One region of the Streptomyces sp. NPDC088725 genome, then DNA from elsewhere that is predicted to be linked to it. Evidence: riboswitches for the same ligand, from Rfam matches in the RefSeq annotation. Region 1 holds a riboswitch; each other region holds the start of a gene.
The links. A riboswitch is a leader RNA that binds a small molecule or an ion and turns the genes downstream of it on or off. The one in region 1 is predicted to bind cyclic di-AMP.
Positions count from the first base shown of each region.

Region 2: another riboswitch for cyclic di-AMP. It lies ahead of ACIP6N_RS08525 (NlpC/P60 family protein); the one in region 1 lies ahead of ACIP6N_RS15935 (transglycosylase family protein).
Region 3: another riboswitch for cyclic di-AMP. It lies ahead of ACIP6N_RS00465 (M23 family metallopeptidase); the one in region 1 lies ahead of ACIP6N_RS15935 (transglycosylase family protein).
Region 4: another riboswitch for cyclic di-AMP. It lies ahead of ACIP6N_RS03795 (peptidoglycan DD-metalloendopeptidase family protein); the one in region 1 lies ahead of ACIP6N_RS15935 (transglycosylase family protein).

Region 1 is NZ_JBIVLO010000005.1:565,067-569,269, reverse strand. It holds gene eno (phosphopyruvate hydratase) at 1-1,133, opposite strand, end outside; gene ACIP6N_RS15935 (transglycosylase family protein) at 1,406-2,089, opposite strand; cyclic di-AMP (ydaO/yuaA leader) riboswitch at 2,093-2,268, opposite strand; gene ACIP6N_RS15930 (transglycosylase family protein) at 2,545-3,564, opposite strand; gene ACIP6N_RS15925 (cytochrome P450) at 3,777-4,203, opposite strand, start outside.
Region 2 is NZ_JBIVLO010000003.1:332,050-336,252, reverse strand. It holds gene ACIP6N_RS08535 (hypothetical protein) at 1-28, opposite strand, end outside; gene ACIP6N_RS08530 (NlpC/P60 family protein) at 108-1,196, opposite strand; gene ACIP6N_RS08525 (NlpC/P60 family protein) at 1,511-2,641, opposite strand; cyclic di-AMP (ydaO/yuaA leader) riboswitch at 2,649-2,804, opposite strand; gene pcrA (DNA helicase PcrA) at 3,086-4,203, shown strand, end outside.
Region 3 is NZ_JBIVLO010000001.1:116,168-120,370, forward strand. It holds gene ACIP6N_RS00455 (M16 family metallopeptidase) at 1-79, shown strand, start outside; gene ACIP6N_RS00460 (M16 family metallopeptidase) at 97-1,479, shown strand; cyclic di-AMP (ydaO/yuaA leader) riboswitch at 1,649-1,820, shown strand; gene ACIP6N_RS00465 (M23 family metallopeptidase) at 1,831-2,625, shown strand; gene ACIP6N_RS00470 (GntR family transcriptional regulator) at 2,781-3,470, shown strand; gene ACIP6N_RS00475 (HPr family phosphocarrier protein) at 3,620-3,901, opposite strand; gene ACIP6N_RS00480 (GNAT family N-acetyltransferase) at 4,026-4,203, shown strand, end outside.
Region 4 is NZ_JBIVLO010000001.1:890,379-894,581, reverse strand. It holds gene ACIP6N_RS03800 (SGNH/GDSL hydrolase family protein) at 1-587, opposite strand, end outside; gene ACIP6N_RS03795 (peptidoglycan DD-metalloendopeptidase family protein) at 790-1,575, opposite strand; cyclic di-AMP (ydaO/yuaA leader) riboswitch at 1,579-1,767, opposite strand; gene ACIP6N_RS03790 (tyrosine-protein phosphatase) at 2,104-2,916, shown strand; gene ACIP6N_RS03785 (DUF6126 family protein) at 2,939-3,076, opposite strand; gene ACIP6N_RS03780 (helix-turn-helix domain-containing protein) at 3,100-3,714, opposite strand; gene ACIP6N_RS03775 (aspartate aminotransferase family protein) at 3,791-4,203, opposite strand, start outside.

The DNA.
Region 1 (4,203 bases):
AGGTCGGCGATGGTGACGTCCTCGGTCTCACCGGAGCGGTGGGACATCATGCACTTGAAGCCGCTGCGCTGCGCCAGCTCGACGGCGTCCAGGGTCTCGGTCAGCGAACCGATCTGGTTGACCTTGACGAGCAGGGCGTTCGCGGAGCCCTCCTCGATGCCGCGGGCCAGGCGCTCCGGGTTGGTGACGAAGAGGTCGTCGCCGACGATCTGCACCTTGCTGCCGAGCTTGTCCGTGAGGACCTTCCAGCCGGCCCAGTCGTCTTCGTACAGCGGGTCCTCGATGGAGACCAGCGGGTACGAGGCGACGAGCTCCTCGTAGTACTCGGTCAGCTCGACGGCCGAGAGGGACTTGCCCTCGAACGAGTACGAGCCGTCCTTGTAGAACTCGGAGGCGGCGACGTCCAGCGCGAGCGCGATGTCACGGCCGGGAACGTAACCGGCCTCCTTGATGGCCTCGAGGATCAGGTCGAGCGCGGCGCGGTTCGACTCCAGGTTCGGCGCGAAGCCGCCCTCGTCGCCCAGGCCGGTGGAGAGGCCCTTCTGCTTCAGGACCTTCTTGAGCGTGTGGTAGACCTCGGCACCCCAGCGCAGCGCCTCGGAGAAGGACTCCGCGCCGATCGGGGCGATCATGAACTCCTGGATGTCCACGTTGGAGTCGGCGTGCGAGCCGCCGTTCAGGATGTTCATCATCGGAACGGGCAGCAGGTGCGCGTTCGGACCGCCGAGGTAGCGGAAGAGCGGGAGGTCGGAGGCCTCGGACGCGGCGTGCGCGACCGCGAGGGAGACACCGAGGATGGCGTTGGCACCCAGCGACGACTTGTCCGGCGTGGCGTCCAGGTCGAACATGGCCTGGTCGATCAGGCGCTGCTCGGTGGCGTCGTAGCCGACCAGCTCGGGGCCGATCTGCTCGATGACGGCGAGGACGGCCTTCTCGACGCCCTTGCCCTGGTAGCGGTTCTGGTCACCGTCGCGGAGCTCAAGGGCCTCGAACGCACCGGTGGAGGCACCGGAGGGGACAGCAGCACGGCCGGTGCTGCCGTCGTCGAGGCCGACCTCGACCTCGACGGTGGGGTTGCCTCGGGAGTCGAGGATTTCCCGGGCTACGACGACGTCGATGGACGGCACGAGCATCTCCTTCTGGGATGTGACGCTGGAAGTGCAGGGTCTCATTGGCCTTGCGGCATGAGCCTAACCGGCTCCCGGGCATCGACCGCCCCCGCCCGCCCCCTGGGACGAAAAGAGGGGCGAAACAGCGAGGAGCCCCGGCCCGGCGCGTACGGGGGAGAACGCGCGGGACCGGGGTGGTCCGTGAGATGCCCCTGCCCCTGCTTGACCTACTGACCGGACTACGGAGACGGGGGTGGGCCGGACCGGCGCGGTGGCGTCCGGCCCACAGCGAACCGTCAGCTCAGGTGGAGCCGCTGGCCCGGGAAGATCACGTCGGCGTCGCGGACGATGTCCTTGTTCAGGTCGAAGACCTTCTTCCATCCACCCTTGACGTGGTGGGCGGAGGCGATCTTCGACAGCGTGTCGCCGGACTTGACCTTGTACTCGCCGTCGCCCTTCTTGACCGGCGCCGGGCGGGTCGTACCGCGCGAAGCGGTCTGCTCGTGGCCGCGCGGGGTCTGCGTCTTCGCCTTCGGCTGGGCCTGGGAGGCCTGCGGTGCCTGCGGCTTCGGCTGAGCGGCGGCGCCGCTCGACGGGGAGGCGCCGGACAGGTTGACGCCGCAGCTCGGCCAGGCACCCTTGCCCTGGCTCGCGAGGACCTTCTCCGCGACGGCTATCTGCTGGTCCTTGGTGGCCTGGTTGGCCTGCGAGGCGTACGCGGTGCCGCCGTACGCGGCCCACGTGGACGGCGTGAACTGGAGGCCGCCGTAGAAGCCGTTACCCGTGCTGATCGCCCAGTTGCCGCCGGACTCGCACTGCGCGACCTGGTCCCACTCCGAGGTGGTCGCGGCGGACGCGGAGGTCGCGCCGAGCAGCGGCGCGGCGACGGCGGCACCGGTGATCCCGGCGAGCGTGGCGTAACGGACGGCCATGGACGGACGGCGGTGCTTGCCCTTGTCGAGCCTGTTCGAACGCAGCATGAAGCATCTCCTCACCGACGCCTCCGAGGTCAGCTGTCGGGTTCGGGCCAAGTGAGTTGCCCGGCCGCGTGCTTGTGGCACGCGGCTACACCCCAAGCCGGTCTTCGGCCGTCTCTCGACGGCCGGGGCCGGCTACTTACCTTTGGGTCCCCCGGTCCTGCCTTCGGCGCTTTACGCGACGACTACGCCCTTCGATCGCCGGCAGGACTCGGCGTGACGATCGACGGGGCCCGCGGTGCGAGCGGTTCAGACCGTAATCACAGGACTCCCGCTTGTTCAAAGACGAACATCAAGGAGAAATCGCCCGTTCCGCCCCTGGGGCGCGGACCATTTCCGCAGGTGAGAGGCGAAAGGGACGAACGCGGCGGCCAAAGCGCATCAGTTACGGCAAAGAGACGCTTGTCTCACTTAGACAGAAGCGGACATAGAACGTCGAACTACCCGCCTCGGAGCCTCTACTTCACGCTCAGATCAAGGGTCTGGCCAGGAAGGATGAGGTCGGGGTCGGAGCCGACGACGCCCTCGTTCGCGTCGTAGATCGAAGTCCAGCCGCCGGAGAGGTCATGCGCCTCGGCGATGCCCCAGAGCGTGTCGCCGAGCTGAACCTCGTACGCACCGTCCACATCGCCCGTAACGCCCGAATCTTCCACAACATCCCCGTCGCGTCCTGACGGACCGTCACCGCGCGATGCATGACGGCCCGATTCGCGCGTTTCATCCGCATTGCCGTGTCCGGCGCCCCGCGGGTCGGCCGGACCGCGGTGCCTGCCGGGGGTCTGGCCGGCCGAGCCGGCCGGGTCCGCGGCTCCGGGGTCGGGTGTGGCGGACGAGGAGGGCGAGGGCGTGGTGGAGGGGTGGGCGGAAGGCGTGGCCGACCCCTCTCCCGCGCCCTGGCCGCCGGAGCCGGTGGCAGCGCCCTGATCCGCGGACGGGGAATCCGAGGGCGTCTCGGAGCCGGGTGCGGCTCCGGTCCCACCACTACCACCGCCGGTGCCCGGACCCGCGTCCGGAGCGGACGAGGAAGCGTCCGAGGGGGCCGCGCCGCTCCCGTCCGGCACGGAACCCCTGGGCGCGGCGCCGGGGTCGACGTCCGGCGCGGTGCCGTCGTTCGTCAGGCGCGCGAGCGGCGCACAGGTCAGCCAGGCGGCCGGCCCCTGCGCCTTCAGGACCTTCTCGGCTATCGCGATCTGCTGGGAGCGGCTGGCGAGGTCCGGGCGCGACGCGAAGTCGGCCCCGCCGAACTGGTCCCAGATCTCCTGCGAGAGCTGGAGCCCTCCGTAGTAGCCGTTGCCGAGATCGGCGCTCCACATGCCACCGCTCTCGCATTCGGCGACGCGATCCCACGTGGAGGCGTCGGCGGCGCTCGCGCCCGATGCGGCGAGCAGCGGGATGGCGATCGCCGATCCCGTCACTCCTGCGGCGACGATCAGGGCGGGGGCCTGGCGAGGTCTGCGGTGTCGGCCGTTGGCGGACATGCGATTGCCTTCCGTGTGACGACTGACGCCGGAAGCGTCAGACATGACGAGACAGGACGAGACGGGTCACACCGGGCCATGCCGGTCATGAACAAGGCATGGCGAGGCATCAAACGTGACGTCGACTACAGCGTGTGGCCGCTGAGTTGTCGGTGAAGGTAGCGGTACTCAAACACTTGTCACAAGTCGATGCAGCGGAGATCACGTGAAAGTCACAGTCCTGACGGTCCGTCAGGACTATGGGCCGTGAACTGCACAGGAAGGGTGCGCAATCCCCGCATGATGAGCCCACCCCGCCACCGCAAATCAGCTGGATCTTCCGCAAGCCGCACATCCGGAAGGCGGGTCAGAAGGGTCGCGAGCGCGGTCTGCCCTTCGAGCCTCGCGAGGGGCGCGCCGAGGCAGTAGTGGATGCCGTGTCCGTATCCGAGGTGTTGATTGTCACGTCGTGCGAGGTCCAGGGTGTCGGGTTCGGCGAACCGCTCCGGGTCCCGGTCGGCGGCGGCCAGGACGACGAGGACGGGGTCGCCCGCCTCGACCCGCTTCCCGCCCAACTCCAGCGCCTCGGTGGCGTATCGCCAGGTCGCCAGCTCCACGGGCCCGTCGTAGCGCAGCAGTTCCTCGACGCCCGTGGCCAGC
Region 2 (4,203 bases), on a different contig from region 1:
TCAGTCTGACGGCGGTGGCTCGTCTCATGGCGATCCCTTCGCGGGCCGGCGGTGTGCAGCCATCGTGACCCGCGGAAGGGGACGCGGCATCCCGGGACGGCGGGGAATCAGGCCGGACGGGCCGCGCCGACGAAGGGCATCTGGTCGATCGGAGCGATCCTGACCGGGGCGCCCGGGCGCGGAGCGTGGATCATCCGGCCGCCGCCGACGTAGATCCCGACATGGCTGACGCCCGAGTAGAAGAACACCAGATCGCCCGGCGCGAGCTGTTCGCGTGACACGCGCTGACCCGCGTTGATCTGGGTGTACGACGTCCGCGGGAGCGACACACCGGCGGCGCGCCAGGCCGCCTGGGTCAGCCCCGAGCAGTCGAAGGAGTCGGGGCCCGTGGCGCCCCAGACGTACGGCTTGCCGAGTGCTCCGTACGCGAACGACACCGCCGCGGCGGCACGTGAGGTGGGCGCCCGTAGCCCGCCGCCCGGTGCCGGCGCCTGCTCGGCGGCCCGCAGCGCGTCGCGGGACAGGGAGCGGTCGGCGCGGGACGCGACCGTACCGCCGGCCTGCTCCTGCGCGTACCGCGCGCGCTGCGCGGCGGTGAGCTGGGAGAGGAGCTTCTTCGCGGCGTCGAGCTTCTTCTGGATGCTCGCCTTGTACGCGGCCAGCTCGGTCTGGCGGGCCTTGAGGTCGGCGAGCCGGTCGTCGGCGCTGGTGTGCAATTGGGAGATCCGGGCCAGTTCCTTGCGCATACCGGAGATCGTGTCGGCCTGGCGCGACCCGGCACGTTCGGCGAGCGCCGCGCCCTCCAGAAAGTGTTCGGGGCTGGACGACAGCGCGAGCTGGATGGCAGGGTCGAGGCCGCCGGCGCGGTACTGCGCGGCGGCGATCGAACCGAGCGCGTTGCGCGAGGCGTTGAGCCGGTCCGTGCGGCGAGCGGCCTCGTCACGCAGCGCGTTCAGCGCCGTACGGGCCTCGTCGGCCTTCTCCTTCGCCCCGTCGTACTTGTCCGTGGCGGCCTCCGCCTGCTCGTACAGGGTGTTGACCTTGGCCTTGACCTGGGCGGCGGTCAGGCGGGGCCCGGCCTGTACGGGGCCGCTCGACGCGGCGGCGGTCACAGCTCCCGCGAGCGCGAGGGTGGCAGCGGTGCGGCTCGCCGGTCCGGCGAGCAGGCGCTGTTTACGTTTTCGGTGCGCGGCCACGGGGCGTCCACTTCCTTCGGGGAGATGGCGGCCGACGGCTGTCCTGGTACGTGGACGGCGGGGAGGAGTCGGCCACCTCGTGAAGGACCGTAAGGGGCGCGATCACGAGGCGCGCCCGGCTGGCCGCTATTGCCCAAAGGTGGACGGAGAGGAGCGGTTTACGATCACCGCGACCATGCCGAAGTCACTCCGCACGGCGGGACCTGACCGTTACGGACGACGGCCCGCCACACGGAGCAGGCGCGTGGCCTGCGCCTTCGCCCCTGTCCCTCGTCCGCTGCCAACAGGAACCTCAGCCTCAGGCCGGGCGAACCTCAGGCCGGGCGGACACTTCCGTAGATCGGCATGTAGTAGATCGACTCCTCGCGGACATTCGCCCCCGGCTTCGGTGCGTGGATCATCATTCCGTCGCCTATGTAGATGCCGACATGGCTGATGTCGTCGTAAAAGAAGACCAGGTCTCCAGGGAGCAGATCGGCCGTCGCGATGCGCGTGCCGACATTCACCTGGTCCCAGGTGGTGCGTGGCAGTTCCACGCCCGCCGCCCGCCAGGCCGCCTGGGTCAGGCCCGAACAGTCGTACGAGCTGGGTCCCGTCGCGCCCCAGACGTACGGCTTGCCCAGCTGGGCGCGGGCGAAGGCGAGTACCTTCCCGGCCTGGCCGGAGTTCGAGCCGGCCGGCGTGCCCGTGCCGCCGCCCGTGCCCGTGCCGCTGCCCGGCGGCTTCGACTGCTTCTGCCGCTCCGCCTCCGCCTTGGCCTTCGCTTCCGCCTGCTTCCTGGCCTTCTCCTGCTTCTCGCGCTCCAGCGCGGCCAGCCGCGCCTTCTCCTCCGCTGTCAGCTCCGACAGCAGGGCGCGCGCCTCGCCCAGCTTCGTCTGGACGCTCTGCTTGCTGGTGCGCAGCGTGCTCTGGGAGGCGGTGAGCGACGCGAGGCTCTTCGTCGCCTGCGCGCGCTTTTTACCGGCGGCCGCCTGCTGGGTCTGGAAGTCGGTGACCGCGTCGCGCTGGTGCGCCGTCATCCGGTGCATCAGCTGAGTCTGGTCGAAGTACGCCTGCGGGCTGTCGGCGAACATCAGGGCCGCGGTCGGGCCGACGGTGCCCTCCCGGTACTGCGCCGCCGCGTACGTGCCCAGCGCGCGCCGGGCCTCGTTCAGCTTGTCCGCGCGCCTGGCGACCTCGTCGAGGAGCTGGTCGAGGTCCTTCTTCTGCTTGTCCGTGGACTCTTTCGCCTTGTTGTACCGCTCCGTCGCGGAACCGGCCTCGCGGTACAGGTCGTCTACCTTCTTCCGCACCTCTTCTATGGACGGCTTCGGCCGCGCGGGCGCGGCGTTGGCGCTCTGTGCCGAGAGCAGCGTGACCGAGGCGAGGGCGGCCGTCGTGAGACCGAGCGCGGGGGAGCTGGACCGTACACCGTTACGGGTGCGCGGCTTGCGATGCGATGCCAAGGCCGGCATCTCCTTCCGTGGACCGCCTACCGGGTTAGCTGTCGGGTTCGGGCTCGGTGGAACGGAAGGCTGCCCTACGGGCCTGGGACGTGCGGCCCGATTCACCCCGGTCGTGCGAGTGGGTCCCCGGTTCCGGATCTCCGCACGTCGGCAGGGCTTCCCTGCGGAAGCGCTTCGGTACGGAACCCCGGATTCGGCGCGGGCAGCCCGTTTGGCGTCGGTCGCCGTTGGGGTACGGGGTGCCTGTTCGAGCACGCTAACCACTTCGTGGTGCTGCTGTGAAGGTTGATGTGCGATATGCCCGATACATTTTCGTGACCTTCGCGGATGCGGTGGCTGCTGGGCACGCTCCGTGATCACCTGGAGAGGATTCCGGCGTCCGGGGCAGGGCGTTTCGGACGTCGGCTGCCCGCTGTCAGTGGAGCGGCCTAGACTCTGAAGGCGATGAGCAGCCTCTTTGATGACAGTTTCCTGGCGGACCTCCAGCCCTCCGGCGAGGAGCACCCGCCGCCGCCCGAGGACACCGAGCCTGAGCAGGTGCCCGACGATCTCTTCGAGGGAGCGTTCCACGTGCCCGCGGCCCGGGATCCGTACCACCGCGACGGCGCCCCGCGCACCGTCGTCAATCCGGTGGCGCTGCTCGACGGGCTGAACGACGAGCAGCGCGCCGCCGTCGTGCACACCGGATCGCCGCTGCTCATCGTCGCCGGGGCCGGTTCCGGCAAGACGCGCGTGCTGACTCACCGGATCGCTCATCTGCTGGGCACGCGCCGCGTGCACCCCGGCGAAATACTGGCGATCACCTTCACCAACAAGGCCGCCGGCGAGATGAAGGAGCGCGTCGAGCAGCTGGTCGGCCCGCGTGCCAGCGCCATGTGGGTGATGACCTTCCACAGCGCCTGCGTACGGATCCTGCGGCGCGAGTCGAAGAAGCTCGGTTTCACGTCCTCGTTCTCGATCTATGACGCGGCCGATTCCAAGCGGCTCATGGCCCTGGTCTGCCGTGATCTGGAGCTGGACCCCAAGCGGTATCCGCCGAAGTCCTTCAGCGCCAAGATCTCGAATCTGAAGAACGAGCTGATCGACGAGGAGACCTTCACCGGCCAGGCCATCGACGGCTTCGAGAAGACCGTCGCCGAGGCCTACCGGATGTACCAGGCACGGCTGCGCGAGGCCAACGCGCTGGATTTCGACGACATCATCATGACCACCGTCCACCTGCTCCAGGCGTTCCCGGATGTCGCCGAGCACTACCGGCGGCGCTTCCGGCACGTCCTGGTGGACGAGTACCAGGACACCAACCACGCCCAGTACACGCTCGTACGTGAGCTGGTGGGCCCCTCCGGCGAGGACCAGGACCCCGCCGAGCTGTGTGTCGTCGGCGACGCCGACCAGTCGATCTACGCGTTCCGCGGCGCCACCATCCGCAACATCCTCCAGTTCGAGGAGGACTACCCGAACGCGACGACGATCCTGCTGGAGCAGAACTACCGCTCCACGCAGACGATCCTCAGCGCGGCCAACGCGGTCATCGAGCGCAACGAGAGCCGCCGCCCCAAGAA
Region 3 (4,203 bases), on a different contig from region 1:
ACCGCTGGCCCCCGAAGAGGCGTCCGCGGACGAGACCGCCGCCGAAGAGACCGACGAGCACGAGGGGGCGGACAAGTGACCGACGCTGCCGTGACCATGGACCTCCATCCGCAGCCGCAGGCCGGCGAAGCCACCCCCTGGGCCTTCCCCGCTCCCGAGCGCGGCGCGCTCGACAACGGCGTGACGGTGCTGCGCTGCCACCGCCCCGGGCAGCAGGTGGTCGCCGTCGAGATCTCCCTCGACGCCCCGCTCGACGCCGAGCCGGAAGGGCTCGACGGCGTCGCCACGATCATGGTGCGTGCCTTCTCCGAAGGCACCGACAAGCACAGCGCCGAGGAGTTCGCCGCCGAGCTGGAGCGCTGCGGCGCCACGCTCGACGCGGCCGCGGACCACCCGGGCGTACGGGTCTCCCTGGAGGTCCCGGTCTCCCGGCTCGCCAAGGGGCTCGGCCTGCTCGCCGACGCGCTGCGCGCGCCGGCGTTCCTGGACACCGAGGTCGAGCGGCTGGTGAACAACCGCCTCGACGAGATCCCGCACGAGGCGGCCAACCCGGGCCGCCGGGCCGCCAAGCAGCTCTCCAGGGAGCTGTTCCCGGCGTCCCTGCGCATGTCGCGCCCCCGCCAGGGCACCGCGGAGACGGTGGAACGCATCGACGCCAAGGCGGTGCGCGCCTTCTACGACGCGCACGTACGCCCCGCCACGGCCACGGCCGTCGTCGTCGGTGACCTCACGGACGTCGACCTGGACGCGCTGCTCGCCGAGACGCTGGGCGCCTGGACGGGCAACACCGCCCCCGCCAGGCCCGTGCCGCCCATCACCGCCGACGACACGGGCCGCGTGGTGATCGTGGACCGTCCCGGCGCCGTACAGACCCAGCTGCTGATCGGCCGCATCGGCGCCGACCGGCACGACCGCGTCTGGCCGGCCCAGGTGCTCGGCACGTACTGCCTCGGCGGCACCCTGACGTCCCGTCTCGACCGGGTGCTGCGCGAGGAGAAGGGCTACACCTACGGTGTCCGGGCCTTCGGCCAGGTGCTGCGCTCCTCCGACCCGGCCACTCCCGGCGGCGCGACGGGCGCCGCGATGCTCGCCATCAGCGGTTCCGTGGACACGGAGTCCACCGGCCCGGCGCTGGAGGACCTCTGGACCGTGCTGCGCACCCTCGCGGCCGAAGGCCTCACGGACGCCGAGCGCGATGTGGCCGTCCAGAACCTGGTGGGGGTCGCGCCGCTGAAGTACGAGACGGCGGCCTCGGTGGCGGACACCCTGGCCGATCAGGTCGAGCAGCACCTCCCGGACGACTTCCAGGCGCAGTTGTACGCGCGCCTGGCCGAGACCGGCACGGTCGAGGCGACCGCGGCGGCGGTCAACGCCTTCCCGGTGGACCGTCTTGTCACGGTGCTCGTCGGGGACGCCGCCCGGATCAAGGATCCCGTCACGGCGCTCGGAATTGGCGAAGTGACGGTTGTCACGGGCTGAATTCCGCCGTAAGTGGAACCCCGGTGACGACCAGTCGCCGGGGTTCTCCCGTATGTCCTTCTTGTCTGTGGTGTGCGCTACAAACGGGCCTGTCTGTTTGGTGATTGAAAGACAGTCCGCTTAGCGTCGATCCGGCTGTTCGCCAGTAACGCGCCGCGACCGCGGCATCGGACAGCCATCGCCGAGTCCCCGTCAGGCGCGAGCCTGGGGAGCCGGGGACCCACACTCAGTCCCCGGGGTGAATCGGGTGCCTTCGCACGTATCCCGTGCGGAGGGGCCCGTAGGAGACCTTCCTGCTCCGAACCCGTCAGCTAACCCGGTAGGCGAGAGGGAAGGAAAGGACCAGCAGTCTTGGCATTCAGCCGTCCCGCCGGGAAGCACCGTGCCCCGCGCCGTGCTTCGAGTCCCGACGCGCGCCGTACGGCGCGCAGGAGCGCGAGAGCCGCAGGCGTCGTGACCGTCGCCGTCGGCAGTGTCGTCACCGGGCTCTCGTCCCAGGCGCTGGCCGCGGATTCCGACGCGCCGGCCGCGCGGCGGACCGGACTGACGCAGGTTCTCGACGTCAGTGACTCCCTCGCCGACGAGATCGGGGCCCAGGCCGCCGCCCAGCGCCAGGCCGCCGACGAGGCGGCCCGCGCGACGGCTCGGGCCGAGGCCGAGCGCAAGGCCGAGGCCCGCGCCAAGGAGGCCCGCGCGGCCGAGGAGCGCGCGGCCCGTGCGGCCGAGCGCGAGCGCCTCAACGCCTTCCGGCTGCCGGTGGCCGGTTCGTACGTCAGCACGGCCTACCGCAGCGGCGGCGCGCTCTGGTCCTCCGGCAGTCACACCGGCATCGACTTCCACGCGGCCTCCGGTACCCCGGTCGTGGCCGTCGGCGCGGGCACCGTGGTCGAGGCCGGCTGGGCCGGCGCCTACGGCGACAACGTCGTGCTGAGGATGGACGACGGCACCTACACGCAGTACGGCCACCTCTCGTCGACCGCCGTCTCCGTCGGCCAGAGCGTCAGCGCGGGGCAGCGGATCGGCCTCTCGGGCGCGACCGGCAACACCACGGGACCGCACCTGCACTTCGAGGCCCGTACGAGCGCGGAGTACGGCTCCGACATCGACCCCGTCGCATATCTGCGCAGCCACGGCCTGAACGTCTGACCGATTCGTCCGGCCTCCGCAGAACCTCCGTCGCACTGGCCAAAAGATATCCATGGATTTCGGGCAGCCATCGGAAATTCGCGTTGATTGCAATAGAGTCACGGAACAGGCGTCAATCGGCTGCGTTTCGCGCGGATTAAGGCGGAGGTTCGGACATGCGCATTCCAGCGCACTCGGTATGCACGGCGATCCGCGACGACATTGTCTCCGGTCTGTTCGAGCGGGGCGGCAGACTCACCGAAGAACATCTGGCGCGGCGCTACGGCGTCTCCCGCGTCCCGGTGCGCGAGGCGCTGCGCACCCTGGAGTCCGAGGGGTTCGTCACGACCCGGCGCCATGTCGGCGCGTGCGTGGCCGAACCCACCGAGCAGGAGGCGGCGGACCTCCTGGAAGTGCGGCTGCTGCTGGAGCCGCTGGGTGCGGCCCGCGCCGCGCAGCGGCGTACGGACGCCCATCTCAAGGTGTTGCGCGGCATGGTGCGGCTGGGTCAGGAGCGGGCGCGCCGGAGCCAGGGCGAGGATCTGCGCTCGCTCGGCTCCTGGTTCCACGAGACGCTCGCCCAGGCGTCCGGCAGCCCGGGGCTCATCGCGCTGCTCACGCAGCTGAGGCACAAGATCGCCTGGATGTACACCGTCGAGCAGCCCGGGCATCCGGTGGAGTCCTGGGCGGAGCACGGCGCGATCGTCGACGCGGTGGCGCGCGGCGACGCCGAGCGCGCGCGGACGCTCACCACGCTGCACGCCGAACGCTCCGCCGTCGCGCACCGGCTGCGGCGGCCCGCCCCGGTCATGGAAAAAGTGAGCGCTTCGCAACATGCCGTAAACATCACGAGCGTCCGTACTTAACAATGACGTCGTATACAAAGAGCGGGAAACAAGTGGGCTCTATTTCCTGCTGCCCTTTTTGAAAGAAAACGGGCCGAAAACAAACCGAGCCGCGGTGCGCGGAATTCACGCACCGCGGCTCGGCCCGCGGAAAAGATGTGCCGGACGTCTCAGACCGTCTCGGGGAGTTCGTCGAGTCCCTCGGCGACCAGCTTCGCCAGCCGGTCGAGCGCGGCGTCCGCGCCTTCCGCGTCCGAAGCGAGCACGATCTCCTCGCCGCCCTGCGCGCCCAGTCCGAGCACCGCGAGCATCGACGCGGCGTTGACCGGGTTTCCGTCGGCCTTCGCGATGGTCACAGGGACACCGGTGGCCGTGGTCGCACGGACGAAGATGGAAGCGGGGCGGGCGTGCAGGCCCTCGGCCCAGCCGACATTGACGCGGCGCTCAGCCATGGTGTTGCCCTTCAAGTCTCACGTTTCAAGAGGTTGTCTAGACCAGTGTCTCACGTGCGGCGAAGTACCTGGAGGCACGTGTTCACGCGCGGCCTCCGACCGCGCTCCGCCGTAGGCTTGGACCATGGAGACGCCGTCGGAATACGCGTACCCGAGCCACTGGGAAGCAGACATCGTGCTGCGTGACGGCGGTACAGCGCGTATCAGGCCCATCACGACCGGAGACGCGAAACGCCTGGTCAGCTTCTACGAACAGGTCTCCGACGAATCCAAGTACTACCGTTTCTTCGCCCCTTACCCGC
Region 4 (4,203 bases), on a different contig from region 1:
CCCTCCCAGGCGCGCCGGTCCTGCACGGACTTCAGCGACCAGAGGTCGAGGACGGGGCAGTCGTAGCGGTCGGCGATGGCCCGCACATGGGCGGTGTACGTGGCGATCTTGCCGCGCAGACGACGCAGGACGGGCACGCCGCGGGTGTCGAAGCCGGTGGTCACCATGACCGTGCCGACGACGCCGGTGAGGTCGGCGACGGCGCGCTCCAGGCGCTCGGCGACGTCGTCGGGGTCGGTGCCGGGGCGGATGATGTCGTTGCCGCCCGCGCAGAAGGTCACCAGGTCCGGTGCGAGTTCCATCGCTCGCGGAACCTGCTCGGCGACGATCTGGTCGAGGAGCCTGCCGCGTACGGCGAGATTGGCGTACCGGAAGTCGCCGTGCACCGTGTCGTCGCCGTGCGCGGTGTTGTGCGCCGGGTCGCCGGTGACCGGCAGTTGGTCGGCGAGCAGGACCGCGAGCCGGTCGGCCCAGCCGACATAGAGACCGTCGGGTCCCGGGTCGCCCACTCCCTCGGTGAAGCTGTCGCCGATCGCCGCGTACGACCCGAATACGCCTTCTCTTCTTGATCTCTCATCGTTGAACACAGCTGAGGATTTTGCTCCCGCGCGTGTGACCTACGCGACCGTAAGGAAGGGTTGACGGCGGGTGAGATATACCATCGGTCAAGTTTCGGCCAAACGGGAATAGCCACCGCCCGGCATTTCCGCTGCCGGGCGGTGGCTTGTCCTCGCCTGTTCAGACGCCGGGCTTCGGGCGTCGGGCGTCAGGCGTCAGAGATCGACCGATTCAGACAGTGACGCCGTGGGCGCGCAGGTACGCCACCGGGTCGATGTCCGAGCCGTAGTCCGGTCCGGTCCTGACCTCGAAGTGCAGGTGCGGTCCCGTGACGTTGCCGGTCGCGCCGGAGATGCCGATCTGCTGTCCCGCGCCGACGGTCTGTCCCGCGGAGACACCGATCGAGGTCATGTGGGCGTACTGCGAGTACGTGCCGTCCGGGTGCTGGATGACGACCTGATTGCCGTACGAGCCGCCCCAGCCGGCGGTGACGACGGTACCCGCGCCGATCGCCTTGATGGGGGTGCCGGACGGAACCACGAAGTCCACACCGGTGTGGTAGCCACTGGCCCAGCTGCTGCCCGCCTGGTGGTACGGCGTGCCGATCGCGTCGATGGCGACCGGGAGGTTGAAGGCGGGAGCGGCGGCCTTCTTGACCGCGGGGGCCTCCGGAGCGGCGGTCGCCGCAGCCGCGCCGACGGCCAGCTTGAGACCGGGGCGGATCACCGACGGGTCGGCGCCGACGGCCGGGCGGTTGTCGGCGTAGAGCTTCTGCCAGCCACCGGCGACGTGCTGGTCTCGCGCGATCTTGGACAGCGTGTCGCCGGAGACCACCGAGTAGGTCTTCGCGGTCTGGGCGGCGGCGACGGTCTGCGTGGGCGTCGCCTTCTCGGCGGCGTGCGCGCCGGTGGCACCGATGAGCGGAAGCGCGAGGGCGGCGCCACCCGCGCTGACGGCGATGATTCCGCGTCTGATCGAACGGGACATGGGACGGCGGTGCTTACCCTTTGCGGGCATGACGAATTTCCTCTCCGGCGCCTGCGAGGTGAGCTGTCGGGTTCGAGCTGGAGTTGCCCGGTCGCGCTGTCGCGCGACTTCACCCCGAGCCGTCCGGACGAGCCGGTTCGGCGTACTACCTGGGTCCCCCGCTCCTGCCACACGTGGGTGGATGGAATTCCGGGCGGCGGCAGGATTCGGCGTTCCGCTCGGACAAATGGTGACCGTAAGCGAGCGAACCGGCGGGAACAAGCCCGTGTATTCCCGCCGGCAATACACGCTCCGATATTTCCCGGGATTAGCGGTCACCCTCCGTGGATTAAGGATCTTCGTTTTCCATAGGACGCAGGAATTCCGCTTCGCCGCACCGCCACGGACCGTCACGAATATGATCCCGCTCACGAGGCACAAACCCATCCGCCCATTTATGGGGACAGGTTGCAATCAAACGAACAATACGGACAGATTAGTCTGGTGATCATGTCGTAGGGTCAGAGCCCGCCACCGTCGGCGAGCAGCGCCGGCGGCTGATCCGGAGGAGCAGCTCCCATGACGCAGCACCTGCCGCACGTCCCGCCGACAGAGCCCGGACTGACCGGCGTGCGTAATTTCCGCGACGTGGGCGGACTGCCGACCACCGACGGCCGGGTTGTGCGGCAGGGCCGTCTCTTCCGCAGCGGCCACCTCGCCAACGCGACCGCGGCCGACGCCGCTGCGCTGTCCGCGCTGGGTCTCCACACGATCTTCGACTTCCGTAACGCGGCCGACCTCAAGCTCGACGGCAGGGACGTCGAGCTGCCCGGCGTACGCCATGTGAACATCCCGCTCTCCGACCCGGCCCACGGCGCGGAGTTCTGGCGGATGATCCGGCACGGCGACCTCGACCAGCTGCGCGCGCTGCTCTCGGACGGCAAGGCGGCCGCGCGGATGACGGAGTCGTACCGGTCGGTCATCACGGACCGCACCGCCGAGCACAGCCGGGTGCTGCACGCCCTCGCCGAGGACAGCGTCCCCGCGCTGATGCACTGCGCGGCGGGCAAGGACAGGGCGGGGGTTTCCGTCGCGGTGACGCTGCTCGCCGTGGGGGTCGAGCCCGGGGCCGTCGAGGCGGACTATCTGAAGTCGAACGCCCCGGCCCACCGCTACCTGGTCCGCCGCAGCGACACCTCGCCCGCCGGCACGTCCGACGAGGTGATGGAGCTGCTCAGCCCGCTCTTCGACGCGCGCGCCGAGTATCTCGCCGCCGCCTTCGAGACCATCGAGCAGACGTGGGGAACCACCGAGCGCTATCTGGCCGAGGGCCTGGGACTCACCCCCCAGACCCTGGAGAAGCTGCGCGGCAGCCTCCTCGACGGCGCGTGACAAGGAGCGGCGACGACCGGCGCTACTGGCTGCGCGAGCCCACGAGGAAGAGCACGTAGAGGAATCCGGCGAAGAGGTGCCCCGCCACCAGATAGGCGAAGAGCCGGACGACCAGTCCCCGGGGGAGCGTCCATTCTCTGCGGACTCGGTTCTCTGACATGAGAGCGGACCTTTCCCGGCGGTTCAGCCGCGACGGCGCCCGCCGCCGAGACACAGCTCGGCGGCGGGGCTCTGCAGCAGGGTGTGGACGAAGAGCAGGTGCGTCGCGCCGGGCCCGGCCGCGGCGATGCGGTGCGGGGTGAGCGAGTCGAAGTGCGCGCTGTCGCCGGGGTCGAGCAGATGGACGGCGTCCCCGAGGCCCAGCCTCAGCCGCCCTTCCAGGACGTAGAGCCATTCCTCTCCCGCGTGCACCCGGACGAGATCGCCCTGCGCCCCGTACGGGATACGGACCCGCAGCGGCTGCATCGCACGACCCGCGCCGCTGCCTGCCTGGTGATAGGTCCAGCCGTCGGCCTCGACGGCCTCCATGCGCCCGGCGCGGATGATCGGGTCGCGTTCCGGGGGGACTTCGCCGAGCAGTTCGGAGACCGTCGTACTGTAGACCCGGGCCAGCGCCAGCAGCATGGGCAGCGAGGGCTGCCTGCGCCCTGTCTCCAGCCGGGAGAGATGCGCCGGGGAGAGCCCGGCGCGCTGGGCGGCCGCCTCAAGGGTGAGACGGCGGCCTCGGCGCAGTTCGCGCAGGCGGGGCGCGACCTCGGGCAGCTCGTCGGCCGCCCCTCCTTCGGCAGAAGTACTCATGCCTCCATTGCGCCAGGTCATTTCCTCCGGGGCAAATCAATTGCCCCGGAGGCAAAAAAGCTTCCCGCAGGCTCCGCTACCGGTTCGCGACGGCCTGCTTCACCAGCGTCTTGCCGAAGTCCCACATCAGCCCGCCACCGCCGTGCGCGTCGTCCATGACCGCGGTGAACGCGTCCACGAACCGGTCCACCTCGCGCTCGCCGATCGTCAGCGGCGGGATCAGTTTGATCACCTCCAGGAAGTCACCGGAGACCTGGGTGAGGATGCGGTGCTTCTGGAGCAGCGGGACGACCACCATCTGCGCGAAGAGCCCCTTGCGCGCGGCCTGGAGCATGGTCCAGCGGCTGCGGAGCTTGAGCGAGTCCGGCCTGCCGAACTCGATACCGACCATCAGACCGCGGCCGCGTACCTCGTGCAGCAGCTCGTAGCGCGGAACGAGCGCGGCCAGCCGTGTCCTGAGCAGATCTCCCGTCGCCCGCGCGCTGGCGA